One region of the Stutzerimonas sp. genome, then DNA from elsewhere that is predicted to be linked to it. Evidence: predicted binding sites of a transcription regulator. Region 1 holds the regulator's gene; each other region holds the start of a gene.
What was found. Region 1 encodes sigma-54, which starts transcription at its own class of promoters, with help from an activator protein. Its sites were predicted from a motif close to ANTGGCATNNANNTTGCTNT; they were not measured.
Positions count from the first base shown of each region.

Region 2: a site for sigma-54 is predicted at 2,413-2,432, ahead of flgB (flagellar basal body rod protein FlgB). Genes of this name have one in related genera too.
Region 3: a site for sigma-54 is predicted at 7,865-7,884, ahead of glnK (P-II family nitrogen regulator). Genes of this name have one in related genera too.

Region 1 is NZ_CEXBBO010000004.1:93,595-103,501, forward strand. Features, by position in the region: gene mlaE (lipid asymmetry maintenance ABC transporter permease subunit MlaE) at 1-33, opposite strand, end outside; gene AC2LD7_RS03950 (ATP-binding cassette domain-containing protein) at 59-874, opposite strand; gene AC2LD7_RS03955 (KpsF/GutQ family sugar-phosphate isomerase) at 1,123-2,097, shown strand; gene AC2LD7_RS03960 (KdsC family phosphatase) at 2,098-2,619, shown strand; gene lptC (LPS export ABC transporter periplasmic protein LptC) at 2,628-3,200, shown strand; gene lptA (lipopolysaccharide transport periplasmic protein LptA) at 3,187-3,735, shown strand; gene lptB (LPS export ABC transporter ATP-binding protein) at 3,735-4,460, shown strand; gene AC2LD7_RS03980 (RNA polymerase factor sigma-54) at 4,608-6,116, shown strand; gene hpf (ribosome hibernation-promoting factor, HPF/YfiA family) at 6,196-6,504, shown strand; gene ptsN (PTS IIA-like nitrogen regulatory protein PtsN) at 6,511-6,975, shown strand; gene rapZ (RNase adapter RapZ) at 7,110-7,967, shown strand; gene AC2LD7_RS04000 (HPr family phosphocarrier protein) at 7,976-8,248, shown strand; gene pmbA (metalloprotease PmbA) at 8,355-9,701, opposite strand; gene yjgA (ribosome biogenesis factor YjgA) at 9,812-9,907, shown strand, end outside.
Region 2 is NZ_CEXBBO010000015.1:93,039-102,945, reverse strand. Features, by position in the region: gene flgA (flagellar basal body P-ring formation chaperone FlgA) at 1-359, opposite strand, end outside; gene AC2LD7_RS11405 (chemotaxis protein CheV) at 455-1,387, shown strand; gene AC2LD7_RS11400 (CheR family methyltransferase) at 1,424-2,248, shown strand; gene flgB (flagellar basal body rod protein FlgB) at 2,474-2,878, shown strand; gene flgC (flagellar basal body rod protein FlgC) at 2,894-3,337, shown strand; gene flgD (flagellar hook assembly protein FlgD) at 3,356-4,039, shown strand; gene flgE (flagellar hook protein FlgE) at 4,071-5,360, shown strand; gene flgF (flagellar basal-body rod protein FlgF) at 5,556-6,296, shown strand; gene flgG (flagellar basal-body rod protein FlgG) at 6,343-7,128, shown strand; gene flgH (flagellar basal body L-ring protein FlgH) at 7,157-7,852, shown strand; gene AC2LD7_RS11360 (flagellar basal body P-ring protein FlgI) at 7,865-8,968, shown strand; gene flgJ (flagellar assembly peptidoglycan hydrolase FlgJ) at 8,979-9,907, shown strand, end outside.
Region 3 is NZ_CEXBBO010000001.1:117,311-127,217, reverse strand. Features, by position in the region: gene lysA (diaminopimelate decarboxylase) at 1-157, shown strand, start outside; gene dapF (diaminopimelate epimerase) at 168-998, shown strand; gene AC2LD7_RS00620 (DUF484 family protein) at 995-1,690, shown strand; gene xerC (tyrosine recombinase XerC) at 1,838-2,737, shown strand; gene AC2LD7_RS00610 (HAD family hydrolase) at 2,734-3,429, shown strand; gene sutA (transcriptional regulator SutA) at 3,593-3,925, opposite strand; gene AC2LD7_RS00600 (secondary thiamine-phosphate synthase enzyme YjbQ) at 4,000-4,425, opposite strand; gene AC2LD7_RS00595 (ammonium transporter) at 4,524-5,777, opposite strand; gene AC2LD7_RS00590 (ammonium transporter) at 5,857-7,173, opposite strand; gene glnK (P-II family nitrogen regulator) at 7,341-7,679, opposite strand; gene AC2LD7_RS00580 (accessory factor UbiK family protein) at 8,075-8,338, shown strand; partial or broken gene AC2LD7_RS00575 (YifB family Mg chelatase-like AAA ATPase) at 8,357-9,871, shown strand.

The DNA of each region.
Region 1 (9,907 bases):
GGCGACCACATTCATGCCGGCTTCACCGAGCATACGGACTCGTTCGATCAAGGAACGCTTACGCACCGGAGCCTCGCAACAGGTCGTCGGCATAGGCCGGTGCAGGAAAATGGAAAGGCACCGGACCGTCTGCCGCGCCTCTCATGAACTGCTGGATCCGTGGGTTGGCCGACTCGCGAAGCTCGGCAGGCGTACCCTGCCCGAGCACTTGGCCATCACCGACCACATAAATGTAATCGGCGATGCTGGCGGTTTCGGCCAGATCGTGAGAAACCACGATACTGGTGATACCCAGCGCATCGTTGAGCAGGCGAATCAATTGCACCAGAACACCCATGGCGATAGGGTCCTGGCCAGCGAAGGGTTCGTCGTACATGAGAATCTGCGGATCCAGCGCAATGGCGCGCGCCAGGGCCACACGACGTTTCATCCCGCCAGATAACTCATCAGGCATCAGCTCGATCGCACCCCGCAGGCCTACCGCCTGGAGCTTCATCAGAACGATGTCGCGAATCATCTCTTCTGGCAGTTTGGTATGCACGCGCAACGGAAAGGCGACGTTTTCAAAGACATCGAGATCGGTGAACAGCGCACCGCTTTGAAACAGTACGCCCATCTGCTTGCGCATATCGAACAGCTCCCGACGCGACAGGGTCGGCAGATTGGTTCCCGCCACCCACACCTCGCCGCTGGCCGGCTTGAGCTGGGCCGCGATCAAGCGCAACAGTGTCGTCTTGCCGCAGCCGGACGGCCCCATGATGGCCGTCACTTTGCCCTGCGGTATGACAATATCGACGTTGTTGAAAATGCTCCGCTCCCCGCGCTTGAAGGTGACACCCTTCAGCTCGACGGCGTTAGCGTTGGCGGCGCTCATTGGCTCTCCTTGGCTACAGTCTGCGAATCAGACGCCCCCCAGTGTTCCGGAGTTACTTCGCGCGACCGTTTTCGGCGGCGAACTATAGCACCGCGCTGTCGGCCTCCCCAACACGCGACTGTGTCGGCGCATGAGCGAGAGTGCCACTCCCAGCCAGAGTTCAGGTTCGTACCCACTGTAGCTTTTCGGTGAGTAGCGATCGGATTGCCGCTATAATCCCGCGTTTTCATTCAGGCAACGATGTGACCATGAGCCAAAGCAGCCAGCTGATCGAGACTGCCCAGCGCACTATCCACATGGAGATAGAGGCGGTCGAAGAACTCAAAACACGCATCGACGATCAATTCGTCAAGGCTTGCGAGCTTATCCTCGGCTGCAAGGGGCGCGTCGTCGTGGTCGGCATGGGCAAGTCGGGCCATATCGGCAACAAGATCGCCGCCACGCTCGCCAGCACCGGGACCACCGCATTCTTCGTTCATCCGGCCGAAGCCAGCCATGGCGACATGGGCATGATTACCCGCGACGACGTCGTCCTCGCTCTGTCCAACTCGGGTACCACCAACGAAATCGTGACACTGCTGCCGCTGATCAAACGCCTCGGCATTACGCTGATCAGCATGACCGGCAACCCCGATTCGGTGCTCGCCAAGGCAGCAGCGGTCAATATCGACGCCAGCGTCGCCATTGAAGCCTGCCCGCTGAACCTGGCACCCACATCCTCGACCACCGTCAGCCTAGTACTCGGCGATGCATTGGCGATCGCCCTTCTGGAAGCGCGCGGCTTCACCGCGGAAGATTTCGCCTTTTCGCACCCTGGCGGCGCGCTTGGCCGACGCCTGCTGCTCAAAGTCGAACACGTGATGCACTCAGGTGACCGCCTGCCTCAGGTCAACCGGGGTACTTCGCTACGCGACGCACTGCTGGAGATGACCCAGAAAGGTCTCGGCATGACCGTGGTCATCGAGGACGACGGCAGCCTGGCCGGGGTATTCACCGACGGCGACCTGCGTCGCACTTTGGATAAAGGCATCGATGTACGCCAGACCAATATCGATCAGGTGATGACCCTCCACGGCAAGACAGCCAACGCTGACATGCTTGCTGCCGAAGCCCTGAAAATCATGGAAGACAGCAAGATCAGTGCGCTGGTAGTGGTCGACGATAATGACCATCCCGTCGGCGCGCTCAACATGCATGATCTGTTGCGCGCAGGAGTGATGTAAATGAACGATTTACTGCGACGCGCCCGCAATATTCGCCTGGCCATTTTCGACGTCGACGGTGTGCTGACGGATGGCAAGCTGTACTTCCTGGTCGATGGCAGCGAGTTCAAGACCTTTAACACACTCGACGGCCACGGCATCAAGATGCTGATCAACTCTGGGGTGAGCACCGCGATAATCAGCGGCCGCAAGACACCTGTGGTCGAACGCCGTGCACAGAATCTGGGCATCCAGCATCTCTATCAGGGACGCGAGGACAAGTTGGTGGTCCTCGATGAGCTGCTCGCCGAACTCGGAATCGGCTACGCTGAAGTCGCCTATCTGGGTGACGATCTGCCAGACCTGCCGGTAATCCGCCGGGTGGGCCTGGGCATGGCCGTCGCCAGTGCCGATGCCTTTGTTCGCCAGCACGCTCACGGAGTCACCAGCGCCCGCGGCGGCGAGGGCGCTGCTCGAGAGTTCTGCGAACTGATCATGCGTGCCCAAGGCAGCCTCGAAGCCGCTCAGGCCGCCTATCTCTAGAGGTTTCAATGCTGAGCAGAATCCGTTTCCCTGCCATCCTGCTGTTGATTGCGCTATTTCTCGTCGCGATCGGCTATTGGAACATTCGCCCCGAGAGTTTCATGCAGGAACCGACTGCGGCCACAGGTGAGGAATCGCCGATCGACTTTTACGTAACCAACTCCAGAACCGTCCAGTACCAACCGGATGGCAAGCGTAACTACGAACTGTCTGCGGAGAAAGTTGAGCACGTCAAGGCCAGCGACGTGAGCCTCCTGACCCGACCCGACTTGCATTCTTATCGCGGCACCGAGTTGCCATGGCACGTGACCAGCGAGCGCGGCGAAGTCGGCCCACAGGGTGAGGAAGTGGAGCTGATCGATAACGTCAGGATCGAACGCAACGATGCCAAGGGGCGTCCAACCGTCATCACCACCAGCCGAATGACGGTGCTCCCCGAGAAGGATTATGCCGAGACCCGCCAACCCGTTAGAATCGTCGCCGCAAACGGTGTGACCACCGCCACGGGCATGAAAGCGTATCTGAATGAAGGCAGGATGCTCCTGCTATCCAACGTAAGAGGCCAGCATGAGCTGCGTTAAGACTTTCCCCTTCCTGCTCGGCTTGAGCATTTTTCTGTTCGGCTCGAATGCCCATGCGCTTCCTGAAGACCGCAACCAGCCGATCCGCGTCCAGGCCGACACCGCGGAATTAGACGATCGACAGGGCGTTGCCGTGTATCGCGGCGATGTGGTCATTACCCAAGGCACCATGAAGATCACTGGCAATACCGTGACCATTACGCAAAACAAGAATGGCGATGTCGAGGTTTTCACCTCCATCGGCAAGCCTGCCTATTACGAGCAGAAGCCAGCGGTGGACAAGGAAATCGTCAAGGCTTACGGCCTGACCATCCAGTATTTCGCAGCGAATGAGCGCATCGTCCTGATCGATCAGGCGAAAGTCGTTCAGGAAGGCAACACCTTCGAAGGCGAGAAGATCGTCTATGACACCCAGCGTCAGATCGTCAACGCCGGCCGAGCCACCAATACCGACGTAACCACCCCGCGTCCTCGCGTGGACATGGTCATCCAGCCGCGCAACAAAGACCAGCCGGCAGCGGAGCAGACCGAGTAATGGCGATTCTCAAAGCCCAGCACCTGGCAAAAAGCTACAAAAGCCGTCAGGTCGTGCGTGATGTAAGCCTGTCCATCGAGAGTGGTCAGATTGTCGGTTTGCTTGGACCGAACGGCGCCGGCAAGACCACCTGCTTCTATATGATCGTCGGGCTGGTAAAAGCCGATCAGGGTCGCGTGCTGATCGACGAGCAGGATGTCACCCACCTCCCCATGCATGGCCGTGCCCGCGCCGGCATCGGCTATCTGCCACAAGAAGCGTCGATCTTTCGCAAACTGTCGGTATCCGACAACATCATGGCGATTCTCGAAACCCGCAAGGACCTGGATCGCAGCGGTCGCCAGCAGGCGCTGGAAAGCCTGCTGCAGGAGTTCCACATCAACCACATCCGTGACAGTCTCGGCATGAGCCTGTCCGGTGGTGAACGGCGCCGCGTGGAGATTGCCCGCGCACTCGCCACCGCTCCCAAGTTCATCCTCCTCGACGAGCCCTTCGCCGGCGTCGACCCGATCTCGGTCGGCGACATCAAGCAAATCATTCATCACCTCAAGGCCAAGGGCATCGGCGTACTCATCACCGATCACAACGTGCGCGAGACGCTAGACATCTGCGAGACCGCTTACATCGTCAACGATGGCCAACTGATCGCCGAGGGTGACGCGGAGACGATCCTGGCCAACCAGTTGGTCAAGGAAGTTTACCTCGGACACGAATTCCGTCTCTGATGTGATTTTTCCGCTCACACCGTCGCACGGGACTAGGCAAAGGCTTCGTTGGCAGGCATATAATTTGCTTATAGCGGGCGTGCACAGCGCCAGTGAAATCGGAACAGGCGCGGTTGCGCCGGCAAATAAGGTTCGAAGTCCTCTGCCATGAAACCATCGCTAGTCCTGAAGATGGGCCAGCAGCTGACGATGACACCGCAGCTGCAACAAGCCATACGGTTGCTCCAGTTATCCACGCTCGATCTCCAGCAGGAGATACAGGAGGCGCTGGACTCCAATCCCATGCTCGAGCGCGAGGAGGATGGAGACGACTTCGATAACTCCGATCCGATGGCCGAGTCGATCGAGAAGAAACCTGAAAGCACCTCGACCGAGCAGGACACGCCGGACAATCACTTCGAAGAGCCCATCAATACGGTGGAAAACCTCGAGGAAGGCGATTGGGGCGATCGTATTCCCAATGAGCTGCCGGTGGACACCGCCTGGGAAGACATCTACCAGACCAGCGCCAGCAGCCTGCCCAGCAATGACGACGACGAGTGGGACTTCACCACCCGCACGTCCATCGGTGAAAGCCTGCAGAGCCATCTGCTCTGGCAGCTCAATCTCGCCCCGATGAGCGATACCGACCGTCTCATCGCCGCAACGCTGATCGATTGCATCAACCCGCAGGGTTACCTCGACGAAACCCTCGAAGAAGTACTCGAGTCGTTCGATCCCGAGCTGGAAATTGAACTCGATGAAATCGAAGTCGTGCTGCGCCGCATCCAGCAGTTCGAGCCCGCCGGCATCGGGGCGCGCGATTTGCGCGAATGCCTGCTACTGCAGCTGCGCCAACTACCCGAGCGAACGCCTTGGCTGGGCAAAGCGATACGTTTGGTAAGCGATCAGCTGGAGATACTCGGCAGCCGCGACTACAGCCTGCTGATGCGCCGCATGAAGCTCAAGGAAGACGAGCTCCGCCAAGTGGTCGATCTAATCCAGACGCTCAATCCGCGTCCCGGCTCGCAAATCGAAGCGAGCGAGCCGGAATACGTCGTGCCCGACGTAATCGTGCGCAAGCACAACGAGCGCTGGCTGGTCGAGCTGAATCAGGATGCGATGCCGCGCCTGCGGGTGAATGCCCAATACGCAGGCTTCGTCAAACGAGCCGACTCCAGCGCCGATAACACCTTCATGCGCAACCAATTGCAGGAAGCGCGCTGGTTCATCAAAAGCCTGCTCAGCCGCAACGAGACGCTGATGAAGGTCGCCACGCAGATCGTCGAACACCAGCGCGGCTTCCTCGATCACGGCGATGAAGCCATGAAACCGCTGGTGCTGCACGACATTGCCGAAGCGGTGGGCATGCATGAGTCGACGATCTCGCGGGTCACCACGCAAAAATACATGCATACACCGCGCGGCATCTACGAGCTGAAATATTTCTTCTCCAGCCACGTCAGCACGGCCGAAGGCGGCGAATGCTCGTCCACCGCCATCCGCGCGATCATCAAGAAGCTGGTGGCGGCGGAAAACCCGAAAAAGCCATTGAGCGACAGCAAGATCGCTGGTTTACTGGAGGCACAGGGTATTCAAGTTGCACGCCGCACCGTCGCCAAGTACCGCGAATCATTGGGTATCGCGCCGTCCAGTGAGCGTAAGCGGTTGTTGTAATGCCAGGCGACCTGGTCGATCTCTTCCGGTGACGGGCGCGCAGCCCGTCAATTCGCACGTGGCAAAAAGGAGATGCAGTATGCAAGTCAACATCACTGGCCTTCACCTGGAAATCACAGAAGCCCTGCGTGACTACGTCGAGGAGAAATTCGAGCGCCTGGAAAGACATTTCGATCGCATCATTGCCGTCCAGGTGATTCTGCAGGTCGAGAAACTCAGACAGAAAGCCGAAGCCACGCTGCACGTTGCCGGGCGCGAAGTCGTCGCCAACGCAGAACATGAAGACATGTACGCCTCCATAGACCTGCTTGCCGACAAGCTCGACCGGCAGCTCATCAAGCACAAAGAAAAACAGCTCGACCATAACCAGGGTGCCCTCGCTCGCTGACCCATCATGATCCGAATCGAAAATATCCTGACCCCCGGACGTTCCTTGGTGAACGTATCGGGTGGCAGTAAGAAACGCGTCCTGGAACAGATCGCCAAAGTAATTGGCCAAGACCTTCCAGACCTTGATTCCCAGACCATCTTCGAAAGCCTCATTGCCCGCGAAAAGCTCGGCTCTACCGGCTTCGGCAACGGCATCGCCATCCCGCACTGTCGCATGCCCGGCTGCGTGTCGCCGCTCAGCGCGGTGCTGCGGCTCGACGCACCGGTTGACTTCGACGCCATCGACGGTGCACCGGTCGATTTGCTATTCGTACTGCTGGTACCGGAAGCCGCGACCGACGAACACCTCGAACTGCTTCGCCAGATCGCCAGCATGCTGGACCGTGAGGAAGTGCGTGAACGCCTGCGCAGAGCCGCCACCGGACAGGACCTGTATCAGACCGTCGTCGATATTCAGAGCGGTAGTTAGCGCAACGGCATGGCCGATCGCCCCGCGCAAAGTGAGGAAAGAGACGTGTCCGTAACCTGCCAACTCCCAACCCAGCAGCGTATGCAGCACGGCTCGTGCGTTCGAGTCCGCACCCTGTCGAACCTCGCTCCGCAATGCGCCTGATCATCGTCAGTGGCCGCTCCGGGTCAGGCAAGAGCACGGCGCTCAATGTGCTTGAGGACAACGGCTTTTACTGCATCGACAACCTTCCCGCCGGGCTACTTCCAGAGCTGGCGGAGCGAGCGTTGCTGCATACCGAACTGTTGCATCCGCAGGTCGCTGTCTCTATCGATGCGCGCAATTTACCAAGCCAGCTGAAGCGCTTTCCCGAACTGCTCGATGAGGTCCGCGCGCGGCACATTCAGTGCGATGTTTTGTATCTGGATGCGGCGGACGAGACGTTGCTCAAGCGCTTCTCGGAAACTCGGCGAAGGCACCCGCTGACCAACGAAAACCGCTCGCTGGCCGAGGCCATCCATGACGAGGAGCTGTTGCTTGCTCCCATCATCGATCATGCCGACTTGAAACTCGATACGACGAACCTCAACCTCTACCAATTGCGAGACACGCTGAAACTGCGTCTGCTGAACAAGCCTGAACCGGGCACGGCGTTCCTCTTCGAGTCCTTTGGCTTTAAGCGCGGCATGCCGGTAGATGCCGACCTGGTATTCGATGTGCGATGCCTACCCAATCCGTACTGGAAAGCCGAGCTGCGCGATTTTTCCGGACTGGACCAGCCTGTCGTCGACTACCTCTCTATGCAGGCCGATGTTGAAGAGATGTTCCAGGACATCTTCGCCTATCTGAACAAATGGCTGCCGCGGTTCGCCGCCAGCAATCGCGCCTACGTTACCGTTGCCATCGGCTGTACCGGCGGGCACCACCGCTCGGTCTATCTGGCGGAGCGACTCGGCCAGGCACTGCGCGAGACCCTGAAGAACGTTCAGGTACGCCACCGCGACCTGGCTTAGGAATGCATATGCCGTCTTGCGAAATCACTATCATCAACAAACTGGGCCTGCATGCCCGTGCGGCAGCCAAATTCGTTGGTGTCGCCAACCAGTTCCCCTGCGATGTCCGCGTCGGGCGCTGCCCTGCCAGTTTGATCGATGGCAAGAGCATCATGGCGGTGATGATGCTCGCTGCGAGCAAAGGCACCATCCTGCACCTGCACGCCAACGGCGAACAGGAGCAGGAGGCGATCGATGCGCTGATCGCACTGATCGAAGATTTTTTCGAGGAAGGCGAATAGAGCAGCTGGAAGCTGGAAGCAAAACAGTGTCAAGCCCGGCCAAACCCTTTCAAACTTAGCGTCTTTTCCGTCCAGCTTTCCAACCTACAGCGCTGTTATCGTCTTTTCAGCTTCCCGCTACCTTCATTCGCTCGATCAGCACCGAGCCGGTATGGATGCTGCTGCGTGTTTCGACATCGCAGCCTACCGCGACGATCTGCCGGAACATATCGCGCAGGGTGCCGGCAATCGTGACTTCCTGGACCGGGAACTGGATTTCCCCGTTTTCGACCCAGAAACCGCCAGCGCCGCGCGAATAGTCGCCTGTGACCAGATTCAGCCCTTGCCCCATCAACTCGGTGACCAATAGCCCGCGCCCCATGCGGCGGATCAGTGCCGCCTGATCCTCGTCGCCGTGGGATACGAAGAGGTTATGCACACCGCCGGCATTGGCCGTGCTGGGCATCCCGAGTTTGCGTCCGGAGTAGGTTCCCAACACATAGGACAAGAGCTTGCCATTCTCGACGAACGGCTTGGCATAGGTTGCCAGACCATCGCCGTCATAAGCCGAGCTGGCCAGCCCGCGCAGCAAGTGGGGACGCTCGTCCAGGCTCAGCCACTCGGGGAACAGCGTCTGTCCCAGCGCGTCCTCCAGGTAGGAGGACTTGCGATAAAGATTACCGCCGGAAATCGCGGCGAGAAAATGACCGAACAGACCAGTCGCCAACTCTGAAGAAAACAGAACAGGGACATCGCAGGTCGGCACGGGACGAGCGCCGAGGCGGCGAACGGCACGTTCTGCGGCGCGACGGCCGATCGACTCGGCTGAGGCCAGATCACCGGCGACACGGCTGACATCATAGTGATAGTCGCGCTGCATTTGCCCCTCGGCCTCGGCGATCATCACACTACTAAGGCTGTGGCGAGTGCTGCAGTAGGCACCGATGAAACCGTTGCTGTTGCCATAGCCGCGGCAACCCTGATGAGTACTCAGACTGGTACCGTCGGCATTGAGGATACGCCCGTCGGTGGCGAACGCGGCCGCCTCACAACTGAGCGCCAGCTCGATGGCCTCATCTGGGGCTATGTCCCAAGGATGATAGAGCTCCAGATTCGGTGTGTCCTTCGCCATCAGAGCAGGGTCGGCGAGCCCTGCGAACTCGTCCTCCGAAGCATGCTTGGCGATCGCCAGGGCCGCCGCCACGGTTTCGCGAATCGCCTCGTCGCCGGCGCCCGTAGTACTCGCCGACCCTTTGCGTTGCCCGACGTACAGTGTGATGCCGAAGCCTTGATCGCGGTTGAATTCGACCGTCTCCACTTCCCGCTGGCGGACCGTGGTAGACAGACCCTGCTCCATCGAGACGGAAACCTCGCAGGCACTGGCGCCCTGTCGGCTGGCCTCTTCGATGATCCGCGCAACTTTTTCGCGCAGCCCGGGCAATGCGTGCGGACCAATCCCCTCTACTTCACTCATAAAACACTCCAAACCACTGATTCGATCAAGTCGCAGCCTGCAGAGCTCAGCTTGGAGCTCCACCGCAAGGCTGCTGTTATCATGGCGGCATTTCCTACTGGACCAGCCCCATGTCTGATATTTCCGATCTCGACGACTTCGAGGAAAAAAGCAAAACCCAGGTAAAGCGTGAGCTGCACGCACTCCAGGACCTGGGTGAGCGCCTC
Region 2 (9,907 bases), on a different contig from region 1:
AACAAATGAACCTGTGCGGGGACGAAAACGGACCAGGGCGCGGAGCCCTCGCAGCTGACCCGCACAGTGGTGCGACCGACCGGCTGTGCCGGGCTTTCGAGTTCGGTCGTCAAAGGCTGATCGCATGCCCCCAGACGCAAGCGCGGATCGAGTCTGTTGACTTCGATCTGGTGGCGAGCCTGGATTTGGCTACGCTGCAAGTAGTCGCTCACTTCGAGCTCAAGAAACCCACGGGTCGCGTCGATAAGCTGTTCGGGCAGTGTCACGGTTGCCGAATAGGCAAGCTGGCTCAGCCCGCATAAAGCCGGTAAAAGGATTGCGCTGCAAAAGGCTTTGCAAGGTCGCCGGAAAAAAGTCATCTGTTCGCTCATGGCAGATAAGAAGCAAGGGGCGTGCCGTTACGTCCCGGGTCATGACGTCTGAATGCCCATCTCGCAAGCAAGAGGAAACTGGCATGGCCGGTGTATTGGATTCGGTTAACCAGCGTACCCAACTGGTCGGGCAAAACCGTCTGGAGTTGTTGTTGTTCCGTTTGGATGGCAAGCAGCTCTATGGCATCAACGTATTCAAGGTCAAAGAGGTGCTGCAATGCCCCCGGCTGACCATCATGCCCCGGTCGAGCCCGGTTGTTCGCGGAGTTGCGAATATACGAGGCAGCACGCTTTCCATCCTTGATCTCTCTCTGGCGACTAAAAAACCGGCGCTGCAGGATCTCACTAACAGCTTTGCAGTCATTGTCGAATACAACACCAAGGTGCTCGGTTTTCTGGTGCGCTCCGTAGAGCGGATCGTCAATATGAACTGGGAGGACATCCTTCCACCTCCTAAAGGCGTAGGGAGCGATCATTATTTGACGGCTGTGACGCATGTCGATGATCAGATGGTCGAGATTGTCGATGTGGAGAAGGTGCTGGCCGAGGTGGCGCCTGTTTCGGAGCTGTTATCGGTCAGCATCGCGGACGAGGAAACCCATGCCAAGGCGTCGTCCAGCCGCGTCCTGGTCGTTGATGATTCCTCCGTTGCGCGAAAGCAGATAATCCGTTGTCTACAGAATCTGGGTATCGAGGCAGTCGCGCAGAACGATGGTCGCCAGGCGCTGAACTATCTGAAGGGGCTCGTTGCTGACGGCAAGAAGCCATCCGAGGAATTCGTAATGATGATTTCCGACATCGAGATGCCAGAGATGGACGGCTATACACTTACGACCGAGGTTCGTCAGGATCCGGTCATGTGTGATATGCATATTCTGCTGCATACATCGCTTTCCGGCGTGTTCAACCAGAGCATGGTCAAGCGCGTCGGAGCGAATGATTTCCTCGCCAAATTCCGTCCAGACGATCTGGCTAATCGAGTAATAGAGCGTATCCGAGCTGCGGACGGAAACTGAGGCGTGGCCTCTCAATTGACTGGTGGGGCATTATTAGTGTCAGGTGATCCAGATTTCGATCAGTTCCGAATATTTCTAGAGAAGACTTGCGGCATCCTTCTGGGCAGCAACAAGCAGTACCTGGTGGCCAGTCGGCTCAACAAGCTGATGGAGCAGCAAGGGCTCAAGAGCTTGGGGGATCTAGTCAGGAAAATTCAGGCTCAGCCACGTAGCGGTCTGCGCGAGCAGGTCGTCGATGCGATGACAACCAACGAAACGCTCTGGTTTCGCGATACTTATCCGTTCGAAGTCCTCAAGGGTCGTGTTCTGCCGGAGCTACTGAAAAGTGCAGCGGGTCAGCGCTTGCGTATATGGTCGGCGGCCTGTTCGTCGGGGCAGGAACCATACTCGCTGTCGATGACGATCGACGAATACGAACGCAACAGTCCTAACCAGTCGAAACCGGCGGTTCAGATAGTCGCCACTGAGCTTTCCGGCGCCATGCTTGCGGCATGCAAGGCGGCCGAGTATGACAGCCTGGCGATCGCACGAGGTTTGTCGAGTGATCGTTTACAACGCTACTTCGACGTCAAGACGCCAGGTCGCTGGGCAGTCAAGGTGCCGATCCGCAGCCGAGTGGAGTTTCGCGTGCAAAACCTTCTCGACAGCTATGCCGTGCTGGGTAAATTCGACGTGGTCTTCTGCCGGAATGTGCTCATCTATTTTTCCGCAGATGTGAAGAAAGACATTCTCAAACGCATCCATGCCACGCTCAAACCTGGCGGCTATCTATTCCTTGGCGCCTCCGAGGCGCTCAACGGCTTGCCTGAGCTGTATCAGATGGTCCAGTGCAGTCCGGGTATCATCTACAAGGCCAAATAAGCGTCGGTCATCGAGTCGCGCGACGTGTTCGGTACAGCGAGGCGGCGGCAGAAATCTGTCGGAACCGGTGAGCAGGGCGGCAAAAACATGGAAAAGCTTTGCCGCTTTTGACGCGAAATTGATTCTCTTCTCATAAAAATTCCTTATTTTCAATGACTTAATTAAATGGCACGGCCTTTGCTGCTGGTTTGCTAGGCAGACTTGTATCCGGCAGAGGGCCAGATCATGAGCATCAGTTTCGACAAGGCACTTGGCATTCACGAAAAGGCGCTCGGCTTCCGCGCTCAGCGCGCCGAAGTGCTCGCCAACAACATCACCAACGCCGACACGCCCAACTACAAGGCGCGCGATCTGGAATTCAGCGCCGTTCTCGCTGCGCAGAACAGCAAGAATCAGGGCGGATTTGGTCTTAGCGTCACGAGTAGCAAGCACATCGCCGCTGAGGGAATGGAAATTGCCGATCCGGGCCTGCGCTTTCGTACGCCGGCGCATGCGTCGCTGGATCAAAACACCGTCGATGCTCAAGTCGAACAAGCGGCTTATGCCGAGAATGCCATCGACTTCCAGGCAAGCTTTACCTTGCTCAATAGTAAGTTCAGGGGGCTGATGAGCGCCCTGCGCGGCGAATAAAAAGGAGCGAAGCCCATGTCCCTTAGCAGCGTATTCAACATCGCCGGCAGCGGCATGAGTGCCCAGAGCACTCGCCTCAACACCATCTCCAGCAACATTGCCAACGCCGAGACCGTTTCGTCCAGCGTTGACCAGACCTATCGCGCTCGACATCCGGTTTTCGCCACCATGCTGCAGCAAGCCAATGGTGATCCGAATCAATCGCTCTTCGCTGACCAGGATCAGGCCGGTGCCGGCGTCCAAGTGCTCGGCGTAGTGGAAGACCAGAGCGAGTTGCAGGCCCGTTACGAGCCTAACCATCCGGCGGCGAACGCAGAGGGCTACGTGTACTACCCGAACGTCAACGTGGTGGAAGAAATGGCCGACATGATCTCGGCCAGTCGTTCGTTCCAAACCAATGCCGAGCTGATGAATACGGCCAAAACCATGCTGCAAAAAGTTCTGACCCTGGGCCAGTAACCCTTACGAGAGATTGCCATGAGCACTACAGGCGGCGTCAGCGGTACCGGTTCGGTACTCGATCAATATCAGTTCAACAACGACCGCGAGGTCAAAAGCAACGATCTCGGCAAAAACGAGTTTCTTGAGCTGCTGGTCACTCAGTTGAACAACCAGAACCCACTGGAGCCTCAGGAGAACGGTGAGTTCATTGCCCAGCTGGCGCAGTTCAGCACAGTGGAAGGTGTCGAGAAGCTGAACTCCAGCATGGAAACCATGCTGTCGGGTTATCAGTCTTCGCAAGCACTTCAGGCGTCTTCGCTGGTCGGTCGCAAGGTGATCGTGCCGACAGACAAGGCGGTGGTCGATACCAGCGAGACCTTCAAGGCGAGCCTCGTGCTACCAACCACTAGCAGCAACGTATCGGTGAACGTCTATGACAGCGCCGGTACGGTGGTCAACCGGATCAACATGGGTCAGCAGGAGGCCGGCAACGTTTCGTTCATGTGGGATGGCAAGGATTCGAGCGGCAACAGCTTGCCGCCGGGAACCTACCGATTCGAAGCACAAGCCACCTACGAAGGTGAGACCAAGGGCCTTTATACCTTACTGCCCGCCAACGTAGACAGCGTCACTCTCGGACAGAACGGCGGGGAGCTTATGCTCAATCTGGCCGGTGTTGGCAGCATCGGGCTGTCGCAAGTTCAGGTCATCGGTCAGTAACTGCCGGCGCGCCCGGTAACAGGAGCAATTCATGTCGTTCAATATCGGCCTCAGCGGCATGCGTGCCGCCAGCAAAGACCTCAATGTGACGGGTAACAACATCGCTAACGCCGGGACTGCAGGCTTCAAGCAGTCGCGCGCGGAGTTTGCCGATGTATATGCCTCGTCCGTGCTCGGGACTGGCAAGAATCCGCAGGGGAGCGGCGTTCTGCTTGCCAACGTGTCTCAGCAGTTCAACCAGGGCAATATCAACTACACCCAGAACGCGCTGGATTTGGCGATCAATGGAAACGGCTTCTTCCAGGTCAGCAATAACGGCGCGCTGAGTTACACGCGTGCAGGTTATTTTGGTACCGACAAAGAAGGTAATCTGGTCGATAACTTCGGCTATAACCTTCAGGGGTACTCGGTTGACGGTAACGGCAACATTCAGACCGGCCAGGTAAGTGATCTGAAGATTCAGACCGCCAGTCAGGAGCCGAAGGCGACATCGCAGATCACGCAGGGCTTCAACCTCAACTCGACCAACAACCCGCCTGCCAATACGCCCTTCGATCCTGCGGATCCGTTGAGCTACAGCTCGTCGACGTCAACGAATATCTATGACGAGCAAGGTAACGCGCATGTCATGACCCAGTATTTCGTAAAAAGCTCGACAGCTAATACCTGGCAGATGAATGTGTTAATCGACGGACGCAACCCGCAGACGCCTACGGATCCGATAAACGGGGCCACACCAAGCTCGATTACTCTTGAGTTCAGTCCGTCTGGCAGCTTAGTCACGCCGGCCAATGGCAGCATGGCGATAGCGGGATGGCAGCCAGCCGTGGAAAACAGTGATGGCACCTGGTCATTGAACAACGCGGCGCCGGCGACAGGGTTGGATATGACCTTGGATATGCGCGGGTCAACGCAGTACGCCAGTTCATTCGCCGTCAACCAAGTCAGCCAGGATGGCTATACCACGGGCGAGCTGGCAGGACTTGAAATTAGCGAAACCGGTGAAATATTTGCCCGCTACACCAACGGCCAATCCAAGGTTCAAGGGCAGATCATTTTGGCTAATTTCGCCAATGTTCAAGGCTTGACGCCGGTAGGTAAAACTCAGTGGGTGCAGTCCTTCGAATCGGGTGAGCCGGTTCGCAACCCGCCGGGTAGTGGAACGCTCGGCTCATTGCAGGCTGGCGCTCTGGAAGACTCCAACGTCGAGCTATCGGACCAGCTGGTCAACCTGATCGTCGCTCAGCGCAACTACCAGGCGAACGCTAAAACCATCGAAACCGAAAGCGCAATTACCCAGACGATTATCAATCTGCGCTGATCATTTAGCTGCGACGGCAATCGTCGCATGGCGGGATTCTGCCGCTTCGTTGTCTTTAAGGCCCTTCGGGGCCTTTTATTTTTGTGGATTTCTTTATAGATCAGCGAGTTACCGTGTTTTTTAGGCGTTGGCATGCGCATTGCTTTCTAAAGCTTTATAGATAGCAAGCGTCAATTCCCGCGTCTCGGAGGTTCGATGGACAAGATGCTCTATGTGGCAATGACGGGTGCGAGCCAGAACGCTCGCGCGCAGCAGGCCCATGCCAACAACCTGGCGAATATCTCGACTACCGGCTTCCGTCGTGACTTTGAGCAGGCACGGTCGATGCAGGTCTTCGGCGACAGTTTTCCGGCACGCGTATATGCCATGACGGAGCGGCCCGGGACGGATTTCAGCTCGGGCACGTTGCAGGAAACGGGTCGGGATCTGGACGTGGCAGTTGAAGGCGACGGCTGGATCGCGGTGCAAGCGCCTGATGGCAGCGAAGCTTACGCCCGGACCGGCAGCCTCAATATCGACACCTTGGGCATGCTGCGGACCGGCGACGGTTTGCCGGTGCTCGGCAATGCCGGACCGATTGCCGTGCCGCCAGAAGAGAAGGTAGAGATCGGCGCCGACGGGTCCATCAGTATTCGAGCGCTTGGCGAGGATCCGAACGTGGTGGTGACGGTAGACCGCCTCAAACTGGTCAACCCCGATCCGAAGCAATTGGGGAAGGGCACCGATGGCCTTATCCGCATGAAAGATGGACAGCCCGTCGAGGCAGACGCCGCGGTACGCGTGACGTCCGGCTTTCTCGAGGCGAGCAATGTCAACGCGGTGGCGGAGATGACTTCGATGCTGGCGCTGTCCAGGCAGTTCGAGCTTCACGTGAAGATGATGCGCACCGCTGAAGAAGATGGTGCCGCTGCGGCCCGAGTCTTGCAGATCAGCTAAGTAAACAACGCGCTGCGCCCGAATATCGGCGCACGAGGAGAAGAACATGCTTCCAGCACTTTGGGTGAGTAAGACCGGTTTGTCCGCCCAGGACATGAACCTGACCACCATTTCCAACAACCTGGCCAACGTTTCTACTACGGGCTTCAAGAAGGACCGTGCAGAATTTCAGGATCTGCTTTATCAGATTCGCCGGCAGCCGGGTGGCCAATCGACCCAGGACAGCGAGCTTCCTTCCGGTCTTCAGTTGGGTACGGGTGTGCGCATCGTTGGCACGCAGAAGCAGTTCACCGCGGGTAGCTTGCAAACCACCGAACAGCCGCTCGATATGGCGATCAATGGCCGGGGTTTCTTTCAGGTCTTGCTGCCTGACGGCACCGTTTCGTACTCGCGTGACGGTAGCTTTCACCTGAACGCCGATGGCCAGATCGTGACGTCCAACGGGTACGCGCTGGAGCCGGCGATCGTCGTGCCGCCGGAAACCCAGACCTTCACTGTGGGCGAGGATGGAACTGTTTCCGTAACCACGCTCGGTAACCCGGCGCCGCAGATCATCGGCAATCTGCAGACCGCTGACTTCGTCAATCCGGCCGGCCTGCAGGCGATGGGCAGCAACCTGTTCCTGGAAACCGCCGCCAGCGGCGCGCCACAGGTCAGCACGCCCGGCCTCAACGGACTGGGTACCGTGCTGCAGAACACTCTTGAAAACTCCAACGTCAGCGTGGTCGAGGAGCTGGTGAACATGATCACCACTCAGCGCGCCTATGAAATGAACTCCAAAGTCATTTCTACGGCCGATCAGATGCTGTCCTTTGTCACCCAGCAGCTGTAACAACATCAGCCGCTGGATTGAGGTGAATATGCGCCGCTTGTTGACTGCCCTTCCGCTGATGTCAGCCGTGATTCTGTCCGGTTGCGTGGCACCAGCACCGAAGGCCAATGATCCCTATTACGCGCCGGTGCTGCCGCGTACGCCGCTACCGGCTGCGCAGAACAATGGCGCTATTTATCAAGCGGGTTTCGAGACCAATCTCTATGACGATCGGAAGGCCTATCGGGTCGGTGACATCATCACCATCACGCTCAATGAAAGGACCCAGGCGAGCAAGAACTCCAACTCGAAGATATCCAAGGACAGCAGCGCCAATATCGGTCTCGGGTCGCTGTTTGGTGGTGCCGTTTCGATGGCCAACCCACTAACGGGCAACAGCATGAGCCTGGGCGCCGAGTACGAAGCGGCACGTGACACCTCCGGTTCCGGTCAGGCGGGGCAGAGCAACAGCCTCTCCGGTTCGATCACCGTTACCGTGTCCGATGTGCTGCCCAACGGCATTCTGGCGATTCGCGGTGAAAAGTGGATGACGCTCAACACTGGCGACGAACTGGTGCGCATTGCTGGTTTGGTGCGCTCGGATGATATCGCCACCGACAACACCGTGCCGTCGACGCGCATCGCCGATGCCCGCATCACTTATTCGGGTACCGGCGCCTTCGCCGATGCCAGCCAGCCTGGTTGGCTGGACCGTTTCTTCATCAGCCCGTTGTGGCCGTTCTAAGCAGGTGCAGGCATGAAACTGTTCAGCTCGATCGTCGTTGCCTTACTCTGCTGGGTAGTCATCCCGGCTCAAGCCGAGCGGCTCAAGGACATCGCGACCATTCAGGGCGTTCGTAGCAACCAGCTGATCGGCTACGGCCTAGTGGTAGGTTTGAATGGCAGTGGTGACCAAACCACGCAAACGCCGTTCACGGTGCAGACCTTCAACAACATGATGGCGCAGTTTGGTATCAAGGTACCGACGGGCGGCAATGTTCAGCTGAAGAACGTCGCGGCCGTGTCCATTCATGCGGATCTGCCACCTTTCGCCAAACCGGGCCAGACGATCGATATCACTGTGTCGTCGATCGGTAACGCCAAGAGTTTGCGCGGCGGCAGCCTGCTGATGGCACCGCTCAAGGGTATCGACGGCAACGTCTACGCCATCGCCCAGGGCAACCTGGTAGTCGGTGGCTTTGATGCGGGCGGCGCGGATGGCTCGCGCATTACCGTCAACATTCCGTCTGCGGGCCGTATCCCCGGTGGCGCAACCGTCGAGCGGCCTGTGCCGAGCGCTTTCAATCAGGGCAACACGCTGACCCTGAACCTCAATCGTCCAGATTTCACCACCGCTAAGAATATCGTCGACCATATCAATGAGCTGCTGGGCCCAGGCGTAGCACAGGCGCTTGATGGTGGTTCGGTGAGCGTCAGCGCGCCTTTGGATCCGAGCCAACGCGTCGATTATCTGTCGATCCTGGAAAATCTCGAGGTCGATGTCGGCCAGGCCGTCGCTAAAGTCATTATCAATTCGCGTACCGGCACCATTGTCATCGGGCAAAACGTGCGTGTGCAGCCGGCCGCGGTGACCCACGGCAGTCTTACCGTGACCATCTCCGAAGACCCGCAGGTCAGCCAGCCGAATCCGCTGTCGGATGGACAGACTGTGGTCGTACCCAATTCCACGGTCAAGGCGGAGCAGGAAGCCAAACCAATGTTCAAGTTCGGTCCGGGTACCACGCTTGATGAAATCGTTCGGGCAGTGAACCAGGTGGGCGCAGCGCCCAGCGACCTGATGGCCATTCTCGAGGCGCTCAAGCAAGCCGGTGCGTTGCAAGCCGACCTGATCGTGATTTGAGGACGACGAGATGGAAAATCGACTGGGAATTGGCCGACGCACGCCTGACAGCGGTAGCTACTCTGACCTGAATCGTCTGAATCAGCTCAAGGTGGGCAAGGACCGTGACGGCGCGGAGAACGTGCGCAAGGTCGCTCAAGAGTTCGAGTCTTTGTTCATCAACGAAATGCTCAAGTCGATGCGCTCGGCCACCGACGTCATGTCCAAGGACAATCCGTTCAACAGCCAGGCCAGCAAGCAATACCAAGACATGCACGACCAGCAATTGTCGGTCACCCTTTCCAAAGAGGGTGGCGGTATCGGTCTGGCCGACGTTCTGATTCGGCAGCTGAGCAAGCTGCAGGAACCCAGCGAAAAACCCAACCCGTTCGGCCAGGTCGCGCAGACCGCTGGTGCCAAGTGGGCAAGCAATCCTAACGCCGCCGTGGCGCCGGTAGACCCAGCGAGAAATGATTCGCAGCTGCTCAACCAGCGACGTCTGGCGCTGCCTGGCAAACTTGCGGAGCGTCCATCCGCCGAGGTTGCAACAAAGAATTCCGAGGTCGAACAGGCGGGCAAGCCGCAGCCGCTGGTGAACCTTGACTGGAAACCTGCGACCGCCTTCGCTGCGCCCCAAGATGCACCGCTAATCGTCAACGGCGTCGAGGCGACGGTGCCGAGCGCACCGAGCAAGACGCGTTTCAGCTCGCCGGATGAATTCATCGCAACCATGCTGCCTATGGCTGAAAAGGCGGCCAAGCGTCTCGGCGTTGAGCCACGTTTCCTGGTGGCACAGGCCGCACTGGAAACCGGTTGGGGCAAATCGATGATTCGCCAGAAGGACGGCAGCAACAGCCACAACCTGTTCGGCATCAAGGCTAACGGCTGGGATGGAGAATCCACCCGGGTGAAAACCACCGAATACGTCAACGGTAAGGCAACCAAGCAGATGGCTGGCTT
Region 3 (9,907 bases), on a different contig from region 1:
GCGTTCGGCCGGTGCATACGGGTTCGTCATGAGTTCCAACTACAACACGCGCGGCCGTGCCGCCGAAGTACTGGTGGACGGCGATCAAGCCTACGAAGTGCGCCGCCGCGAAAGCGTGCAGGAGCTATACGCCGGCGAAAGCCTGCTGCCCGCCTGAGGCCACGACGATGCTTTTGCGTTTTACCAAGATGCACGGCCTGGGCAATGATTTCATGGTCATCGACCTGATCAGCCAGCACGCGCATATCCAGCCCAAGCACGCCAAGCAATGGGGCGACCGGCATACGGGCGTGGGCTTCGACCAGCTGTTGCTAGTCGAGCCGCCGCATGATCCGGATGTTGATTTCCGCTACCGCATCTTCAATTCCGACGGTTCCGAAGTGGAGCAGTGCGGCAACGGTGCGCGCTGCTTCGCGCGATTCGTGCTGGACAAGCGCCTGACCATGAAACGGCAGATTCGCGTCGAGACCAAGAGCGGGATCATCGAACTGGATATCCGCCCCGACGGGCAGATCAGCGTCGACATGGGCCCGCCACGACTGGTGCCGGTCGAGATTCCATTCCAGGCCGACAGCGAAGCCCTGAGCTATCCCCTGACGGTTGATAGTCAACAGCTGGAAATCGCCGCTGTTTCCATGGGCAACCCTCATTCCGTGTTGCGTGTGGAGGATGTCGATAACGCCCCAGTGCACGAACTGGGTCCGAAAATCGAAAACCATCCACGCTTTCCACAACGAGTGAACGCCGGCTTCCTTCAGGTGATGGACCGTCAGCACGCCAAGCTGCGTGTCTGGGAACGCGGCGCGGGTGAGACCCAGGCTTGCGGTACCGGCGCTTGCGCCGCTGCGGTCGCCGCGATTCGCCAGGGCTGGATGGATTCGCCCGTGCAGATCGATCTGCCAGGTGGCCGCCTGTCCATCGAATGGGCAGGCCCAGGGCAGCCGGTTATGATGACTGGCCCCGCCGTTCGCGTTTTCGAAGGACAGGTTCGCCTATGACCGAGCAAAACCAGGACAAGCCGCAATTGCCGGACGCCGAAACCGTCGCCGCCTACCTGCGCGCCCATCCGGAATTTTTTGTCGATCACGACGAGTTGATCCCCGAGTTGCGCATCCCGCATCTGCCAGGTGGCGCCGTGTCGCTGGTCGAGCGACAAGTGAAGCTGCTGCGTGAGCGCAATATCGAGATGCGCCACCGTCTGTCGCAACTGATGGATGTAGCCCGCGACAATGACAGGCTGTTCGACAAGACCCGCCGACTGGTACTCGACCTGCTGGATGCTGGCAGTCTGGAAGAAGTTATCGGCGCGGTGGACGAAAGCCTGCGGCATGAATTTCAGGTGCCTTACGTCAGCCTGATCCTGTTCAGTGAGGCGCCGTTGCCGGTCGGCCGCAGCGTCACCAACGTCGAAGCACAGCAAGCCATCGGCGGGCTGCTCGGTGGCGGTAAGACCATCTGCGGTGTGTTGCGCCCGCATGAACTGGCATTCCTGTTCGGCGAAGAAGAAAGCGGTGGTATCGGCTCGGCTGCAGTAGTCGCGCTCAATCATCAGCAAGGCATCCTGGCGATCGGCAGCCAGGATCCGCAGCACTACAAGAGCTCGTTGGGCACGCTGTTTCTAAGCTATATCGCCGAAGTGCTGACACGGGTGCTTCCGCATCACTCTGCACCGCTGCGTTCGGTACGTTAGGAACAGCTGGAGGCTGGAGGCTGGAGGCTGGAGGCTGGAGAGCGTGCGGCTTGCACCAATTCTCCGAAGCTTTTCCTCACGCTACGGACCCGCTTTGTTGTCCAGCCTTCCAGCCAGCGCTTTTATCGGCTTTCAAGGCTTTTAACCATGCAAACCGATCTCGATGCCTATTTCCAACATCTGCGCAATGAACGGCAGATGTCGCCACATACGCTCGACGGTTATCGGCGCGACCTGATCAAGGTGATGAACTATTGCCAGAAGCAACATCTGGGGCAATGGTCCGAGCTGAAAAGCGTCCATATCCGTCAACTCATCGCCGAACAGCATCGCCAGGGCCAATCCAGCCGCAGCCTGGCACGTCTGCTTTCGTCGCTGCGCGGCTTATACCGCTATCTCAATCAGGAAGGTCGCTGCACCCATGATCCGGCCACCGATATCTCTGCGCCCAAGGGTGAGAAGCGCCTGCCGCGGCTGCTCGATACCGACCGGGCGATGCAGTTGCTCGACGGCGGCGTCGAGGACGACTTCATCGGCCATCGCGATCAGGCGATGCTCGAGCTGTTCTATTCATCCGGACTGCGCCTGGCCGAACTTGTCGGCCTGAATCTCGATCAGCTCGACCTTCCGGCCGGCCTGATCCATGTCGTTGGCAAGGGCAACAAGGAGCGCGTGCTGCCTGTCGGACGCAAGGCCCGCGAAGCGCTGCAGGCCTGGCTGCCCCTGCGGTCGCTGAGTAATCCCGTCGATGGCGCCGTGTTCGTCAGCCAACAAGGCCGCCGCCTCGGTGCGCGCGCGGTACAACTGCGGGTACGCCAGGCGGGCGTGCGCGAACTCGGCCAGCATTTGCATCCGCATATGCTCAGGCATAGCTTCGCCAGCCATATGCTTGAATCGTCGCAAGATTTGCGCTCGGTACAAGAAATGCTCGGTCACGCCGACATTGGCACCACGCAGATCTATACCCATTTGGATTTTCAGCATTTGGCCAAGGTCTATGACCAGGCGCACCCGCGCGCCAAACGTAAGCAGGACAATGACCCATGAGCATTCAGCTGATCACCTTCGATTTGGATGACACGCTGTGGGATGTCGGCCCGGTCATTCATAGTGCGGAAATCCGTCTGCGCGACTGGCTCGGCCAGCACGCACCACGCCTGGGCGACTTCCCGGTCGAGTCGCTGGCCGCGATCCGCCGCATGCTGGTGGAAGCCGAACCGGACCTGAAACACCGCATCAGCGAACTGCGCCGACGCATCCTGTTTCATGCGCTGCATGATGCCGGTTACCCCGAGGACGAGGCGCGGAGTCTGGCTGGGCAGGCCTTCGAAGTGTTTCTCGAGGCCCGTCACGCCATCGATCTGTTTCCCGAAGTTCACCCGACCCTCGAGCTTTTGGCCAACCGCTATACGCTCGGCGTGCTGACCAATGGCAATGCCGACGTCCGCCGGCTTGGGCTGGCCGATTATTTTCAGTTCACGCTGTGTGCCGAGGACCTGGGCATCGGCAAACCGGACCCAAGACCGTTCAGGGAGGCGCTCGCGCGGGCCGGCGTGGCAGCCGAACACGCCGTGCACATCGGTGACCATCCTGACGATGATATTGGCGGGGCGCAGCGTGCCGGCGTTCGGGCAATCTGGTTCAACCCCGCCGGCAAAGCCTGGCAATACGAAGGCCGGCCGGACGCACAAGTCAGTAGCCTGGCCGAACTCCCTGCATTATTGACCCGCTGGCGCTAGGGTCTGTTGACGTTTCGTCGCGGCCGCGACGGAGCCCAACACCACTCCGTGCTGGGCTTTGCTTGTACTGCACCAACTTCGCGCAAGGCACATGGCTTAACGCTGCTCAAAAGCGCTTTTTCGTCCAGCCTTTCAGCCTTAAGCGCTTTACGGCTTCCCCCGTTCAGATAGGCCGGCTGCCGTACTTGCTATCAGGCTTTTTCGGCGGATCGGCGACTACGTTCGGTTCGACTTCCTGCACACGCCCACCACGCGACAGGAATTCTTCCATTGCTCGCGCCAGCTCGTCACGCTCCCGCTGCTTGGCTTCCAGGCTCGGCAACTCTTCGATGACCACCGCCTTGGCCTTGGCCTTCTTGGTCGTCGGGGTGGCGCGCTCGCTGTCGGTCCCCTCATCATCAGCGCTGTCGTCGCCGTCATCGGCGGCGGCCAGCTCCTCGCCCTCCTCCTCGTCGTTAACGTCCAGATCGTCTTGTTCTAATTCTTCGTCGCTCATGTTCAACCTCGTACCTTGCCAAAGCGGAAGTTATAGCCCGGCGATGTGCTTTATTCGCCATCGCCAAAAAAAATTCAACTCACCATCCCGTGCAGCGTGGCAAGAACCTGTCTGGCGCCACCTTGATCTCGGTGCTCGCCCAGATAGATGCCTTGCCAAGTTCCCAATGCCAGTCGCCCCTCGCTGACCGGCAGACTCAACTGGCAACCGAGCAGGCTCGCCTTGAAATGCGCAGGCAGATCGTCCGGCCCTTCATAATCGTGTTCATAACCACCCTGGCCTTGCGGCACCAGGCGATTGAAAAACCTTTCGAAGTCGCGCCGCACTGCTCCGTCGGCGTTCTCGTTGACCGTCAGCGAGGCCGATGTATGGCGTAACCACAGGTGTAACAGACCGGCCTGGCATTGTTGCAGTTCCGGTAGTTGTGCAAGCAGCTCGTCGGTAATCAGATGGAAGCCCCGCGGTCGTGGACGCAGCGTAATCATGATCTGTTGCCACATGCTGGGAAGCTCCCCTCGACACCTGAACGGGCGCATTCTAGCGCGGCGCCAGAAAAAGCAAAGGGCGCCCGTAGGCGCCCTTGTCGATACGTTGCGAATCAACGCTTGCTAGTGAATTCCGGGTAGGCTTCGAGGCCGCACTCGACGACGTCGACGCCCTCGTATTCCTCTTCTTCGCTGACCCGCAGCCCCATGATCGCCTTGATGATGCTCCAGACGATCAGACTGGCAATGAACACCCAGGCGAAGATCGACACCAGACCCAGCAGCTGGGCGCCGAAGGTCGCATCGGCATTGGTCAGTGGCACCGCCAGCAGGCCCCACATGCCGACCACACCGTGCACCGAAATAGCACCGACCGGGTCATCGAGCTTCAGTTTGTCCAGGCCGAGGATGCTGAACACCACCAGCACGCCACCCACACCACCGATCAGCACGGATTGCAGGGCGCTCGGTGTCAGCGGCTCGGCCGTAATGGCCACCAGGCCAGCCAGCGCGCCGTTGAGGATCATAGTCAGATCGGACTTTCCGAACAGCAGGCGCGCGGTGATCAGTGCCGCGACCAAGCCGCCGGCAGCAGCCATGTTGGTGTTGGTGAACACTTGAGCCACGGCATTGGCGTCCTCGATGGTGCTCATTTTCAGCTGCGAGCCACCGTTGAAGCCGAACCAGCCCATCCACAGGATGAACGCACCGAGGGTCGCGATCGGCAAGTTCGCTCCGGGAATGGCGTTGATCTGCCCGTTAGGGCCGTACTTGCCCTTACGCGGACCGAGCAGCAGCACACCAGCCAGGGCAGCCGAGGCGCCCGCCATGTGCACCAGACCGGAGCCGGCGAAATCGAGGAAGCCTGCTGCGTCGAGAAAACCGCCGCCCCACTTCCAGAAGCCCTGCACTGGATAGATCACGCCGGTCATCACCACCGCGAAAGCGATGAAGGCCCATAGCTTCATGCGCTCGGCTACCGCGCCGGAGACCACCGACATACAGGTCGCCGCGAAAACCACCTGGAAGAAGAAGTCCGCACGCGTCGAGTAGTAAGGCGCGTCCTCACCGCCGGCGGCGACTATGTCGACTGCGTTCTCGTCACCGATCAGGAATCCCAGGCTCGGCAGGATGCCGCCATCCGGGCTGGAGTACATGATGTAGTAGCCGATCAACAGGTACATGATCGAAGCCACCGCATAGAGCACGATGTTCTTGGTGAGGATTTCGGCGGTGTTCTTTGCGCGAACCAGACCGGCTTCGAGCATGGAGAAACCGGCCGCCATCCACATCACTAGCGCGCCGCAAATGAGGAAGTAGAAGGTGTCGAGACCGTACTGGACGGGTATCAGTGCTGTGCTATCCATTGTTATCACCTTTTGCCGAGCGCCTCGCGACGCTGTTCGGTTAAGGCGCCCGGGTTGGCTCCGGGCGCACTCCGTGTGCTTACAGGTTGTAGCCGCGCTCGTTGTGCAGGCTGAGATCGAGGCCGACGGTTTCTTCTTCTTCGCTGACCCGCAGCCCCATCACCACGTCGATGACTTTCAGAGTCACGAAGGTGACGACGGCGGTGTACACCACCGTGAAGAGCACGCCTTTGAACTGGATCCATAGTTGCAAAGCGATGTTGTCCACCTCACCGAAGCCGCCCAGCGCGGGCGCTGCGAATGCACCGGTGAGCAACGCACCAACGATGCCGCCGATACCATGCACGCCAAAGGCGTCCAGCGAATCGTCGTAACCGAGCTTGCGTTTTAGGCTGGTGGCGCAGAAGAAGCAGATAGCACCCGAGGCCAGGCCGATGACCAACGCACCCATCGGGCCGACGGTGCCTGCAGCCGGAGTGATGGCGACCAGACCGGCCACCACGCCTGAGGCGATGCCCAGCGCACTCGGTTTGCCGTGGGTTATCCACTCGGCGAACATCCAAGCCAGGGCCGCAGCGGCAGTGGCAATCTGCGTAACCAGCATGGCCATGCCGGCGGTGCCATTGGCGGCGAGGGACGACCCGGCATTGAAGCCGAACCAGCCGATCCAGAGCATTGCCGCGCCGACCAATGTCAGACCCAGGTTATGCGGCGCCATTGGCGTGGTAGGGAAGCCTTTGCGCTTGCCAAGTACGAGGCAAGCCACCAGACCAGCGATACCGGCATTGATGTGCACGACGGTACCGCCAGCGAAGTCGAGCACGCCCCAGTCCCACATCAGACCACCATCGCCGCTCCAGACCATATGTGCGATCGGCGCATAGACCAGGGTGAACCAGACGCCCATGAACACCAGCATCGCAGAGAACTTCATGCGTTCGGCAAAAGCCCCGACGATCAGCGCCGGCGTGATGATGGCAAAGGTCATCTGGAACGTGATGAACACGCTTTCCGGGACGGTGCCGGTGAGGCTGTCGGGTGTCAGGCCGCTCAGGAAAGCGCGGCCGAGACCGCCGACGAAGGAGTTGAGATTGGTGACGCCCGCTTCCATGCCCGTGGTGTCGAAGGCCAGGCTATAGCCGTAGACCATCCAGAGAATGCTCATCAGGCCGGTGATGGCGAAACATTGCATCATCACCGAAAGGATATTCTTCGAGCGGACCATGCCGCCGTAGAACAGCGCCAGTCCGGGAATGGTCATGAACAGCACCAGCGCAGTGGCTGTGAGCATCCATGCCGTATCACCGGAATCAAGCGTTGCCTCCTGTGCCATGGCGATGCCGGGGCTTATCAGAGACAAAAGGGCTCCTAGCCCTGCGAATTTTCGCAGAGTCATGGTTTTACTCCTGGGGCGTGGGGGTTCGTAAGCCTGCCGAGGCAGGCAATCGCAAACTATTGTGGCTTCGCGCGTCGCGGCGGTAAGGCGGGCTCGGCTCGCTCGCCGATTGCGCCTGGTCTCGGGCGTCTCCGCCCGGCCAACCGTTCGCTACGTGACGAGGCCGATCAGATCGCGTCGGTGTCGGTTTCGCCGGTTCGGATGCGGATGGCCTGCTCCAGATTGACGACGAAAATCTTGCCATCGCCGATCTTGCCGGTGTTGGCCGCCTTGGTAATGGCCTCGATCACGCGATCGAGCTGATCGTCGGCAATCGCCACGTCGATCTTCACTTTTGGCAGAAAATCGACCACATATTCAGCGCCGCGGTATAGCTCGGTATGGCCCTTCTGGCGCCCGAAACCCTTGACCTCGGTGACCGTGATGCCCTGAACGCCGATCTCGGACAGCGACTCGCGTACGTCGTCCAGCTTGAACGGCTTGATGATGGCAGTGACTAGTTTCATGAAACTTCTCCCGTTTAGATGGACTTGCCCCAGAAATACGAACCCGGTTCAAGTCTAAGCTCAGTGTCTGGCTCTTGTAACGCGCCGGCATTGCCGAGCGACCATCCGACACCATCAACCGATACGACGAAACGTCCCGAATCGCCTGCGCACCGCAACGCTTCGGTGCATCTGTCATGGCCAGCCAAGCAGAATCAATGCCAGTTTTGCGAGAGGTGCGATCTGGCGCGCTCCGCGTCGTGCACGCGCAGTGCACCCGACACCAGATCAGCGAAGCCGCGCACCAATACCGGGCACGACCGTGCGGCAGCATGCCCACAAACGTGCACACAGGCGAAAATCGACCCCAGACCGGCCGTGTTACACTGCCCGCCGCTCAGAAACAGGTGATACCCATGTTCCCACCCAAAGCTTTTCTCGATGCCATCGGCTCCCAAGCCTCGCGTCTGTTCAACGGCGAAACGCCTCTACCCCGCCCGGAAATCGAAGCGCAGTTCAAAGGCATCGTGCAGGGCGCGCTGAGCAAGCTGGACGTAGTCAGCCGCGACGAGTTCGACAGTCAGATGGTCGTTCTCGCCCGCACCCGAGCGCGACTCGAAGCACTCGAAGCCAAGGTCGCCGAGCTGGAAGAAAAACTCGCGCCACCCGCCTCCGAATAAAACCGGTGGCGACACGATCAAAGGAGTGATCGGATGTCCCTTGCCATAGTTCACAGCCGCGCCCAGGTGGGCGTCGAAGCGCCCACCGTCACCGTCGAAGCGCATCTAGCCAACGGCTTGCCTTCACTGGCATTGGTCGGTTTGCCAGAAACCGCGGTCAAGGAGAGTAAGGACCGCGTGCGCAGCGCGATCCAGACCTCCGGTTTTGATTTCCCCGCTCGCCGAATCACGCTCAACCTCGCGCCTGCCGATCTGCCTAAGGATGGCGGCCGCTTCGACCTGGCCATCGCTCTGGGCGTTCTCGCCGCCAGCGGGCAGATTCCGGCGGACCGTCTCGACACACTCGAATGCCTCGGCGAGCTGGCGCTTTCCGGTGCGCTGCGCCCGGTTCAAGGTGTGCTGCCCGCAGCACTGGCCGCACGCCAGGCCGGACGCGCCCTGCTGGTGCCACGAGCCAATGCCGAGGAAGCGAGCCTGGCGTCCGGTCTGGTGGTGTACGCCGCGGATCACCTGCTGGAAGTCGCCGCGCACTTCAACGGTTTGGCGCCGATTGCGCCATTCCAGGCTCAGGGATTGCTACGTCAGGTCCTGCCCTATCCCGACCTGGCCGATGTGCAGGGCCAGGCTGCCGCCAAGCGCGGTCTACTGGTCGCTGCGGCGGGCGCGCACAACCTGCTTTTTTCCGGCCCCCCAGGCACCGGAAAGACTCTTCTCGCCAGTCGTCTCCCCGGTCTGCTGCCTCCGCTGGAGGAGCAGGAGGCACTGGAGGTCGCGGCGATCCAATCGGTGGCTAGCCAGTCGCCGCTCGAACATTGGCCGCAGCGCCCGTTTCGTCAGCCCCATCACAGTGCATCCGGTCCGGCGTTGGTCGGTGGCGGCAGTCGGCCGCGGCCGGGGGAAATCACCCTCGCGCACCAAGGCGTGCTGTTCCTTGACGAGCTGCCGGAGTTCGATCGCAAGGTGCTTGAGGTGCTCCGCGAGCCCCTGGAATCAGGCTGTATTGTCATCGCCCGGGCGCGGGACAAGGTGCGCTTCCCGGCCCGTTTTCAGCTGGTGGCGGCTATGAATCCGTGCCCTTGCGGCTACCTGGGCGACCCCAGCGGTCGCTGCCGCTGTTCGCCGGACCAGATTCAGCGCTACCGCGGCAAGCTGTCCGGGCCACTGCTCGACCGCATTGATCTGCACCTCACCGTGGCCCGGGAAGCCACTGCGCTCAACGCGCCACCCACAATCGGCGAAAACAGCCGCGTGGTTGCCGAGCAGGTAGCCGACGCACGTCGCATCCAGCTGGCGCGCCAAGGTTGCGCCAACGCCTTTCTCGATCTGACTGGGTTGCGTAGCCATTGCCAACTGCAACCCGAAGACCAGCAATGGCTGGAACGTGCCTGTGAGCGTCTCGGCCTGTCGCTGCGCGCGGCCCACCGAATACTCAAAGTGGCGCGAACGCTGGCGGACTTGCAGCAGGCCGCGCTTATCGGCCGCCCACATTTGGCTGAAGCGCTGCAATACCGACCGGGTAGCCAGGCATCCTGACCGGCGAAAGGCTGCCCAAAGGCAGCCTTTCGCGAC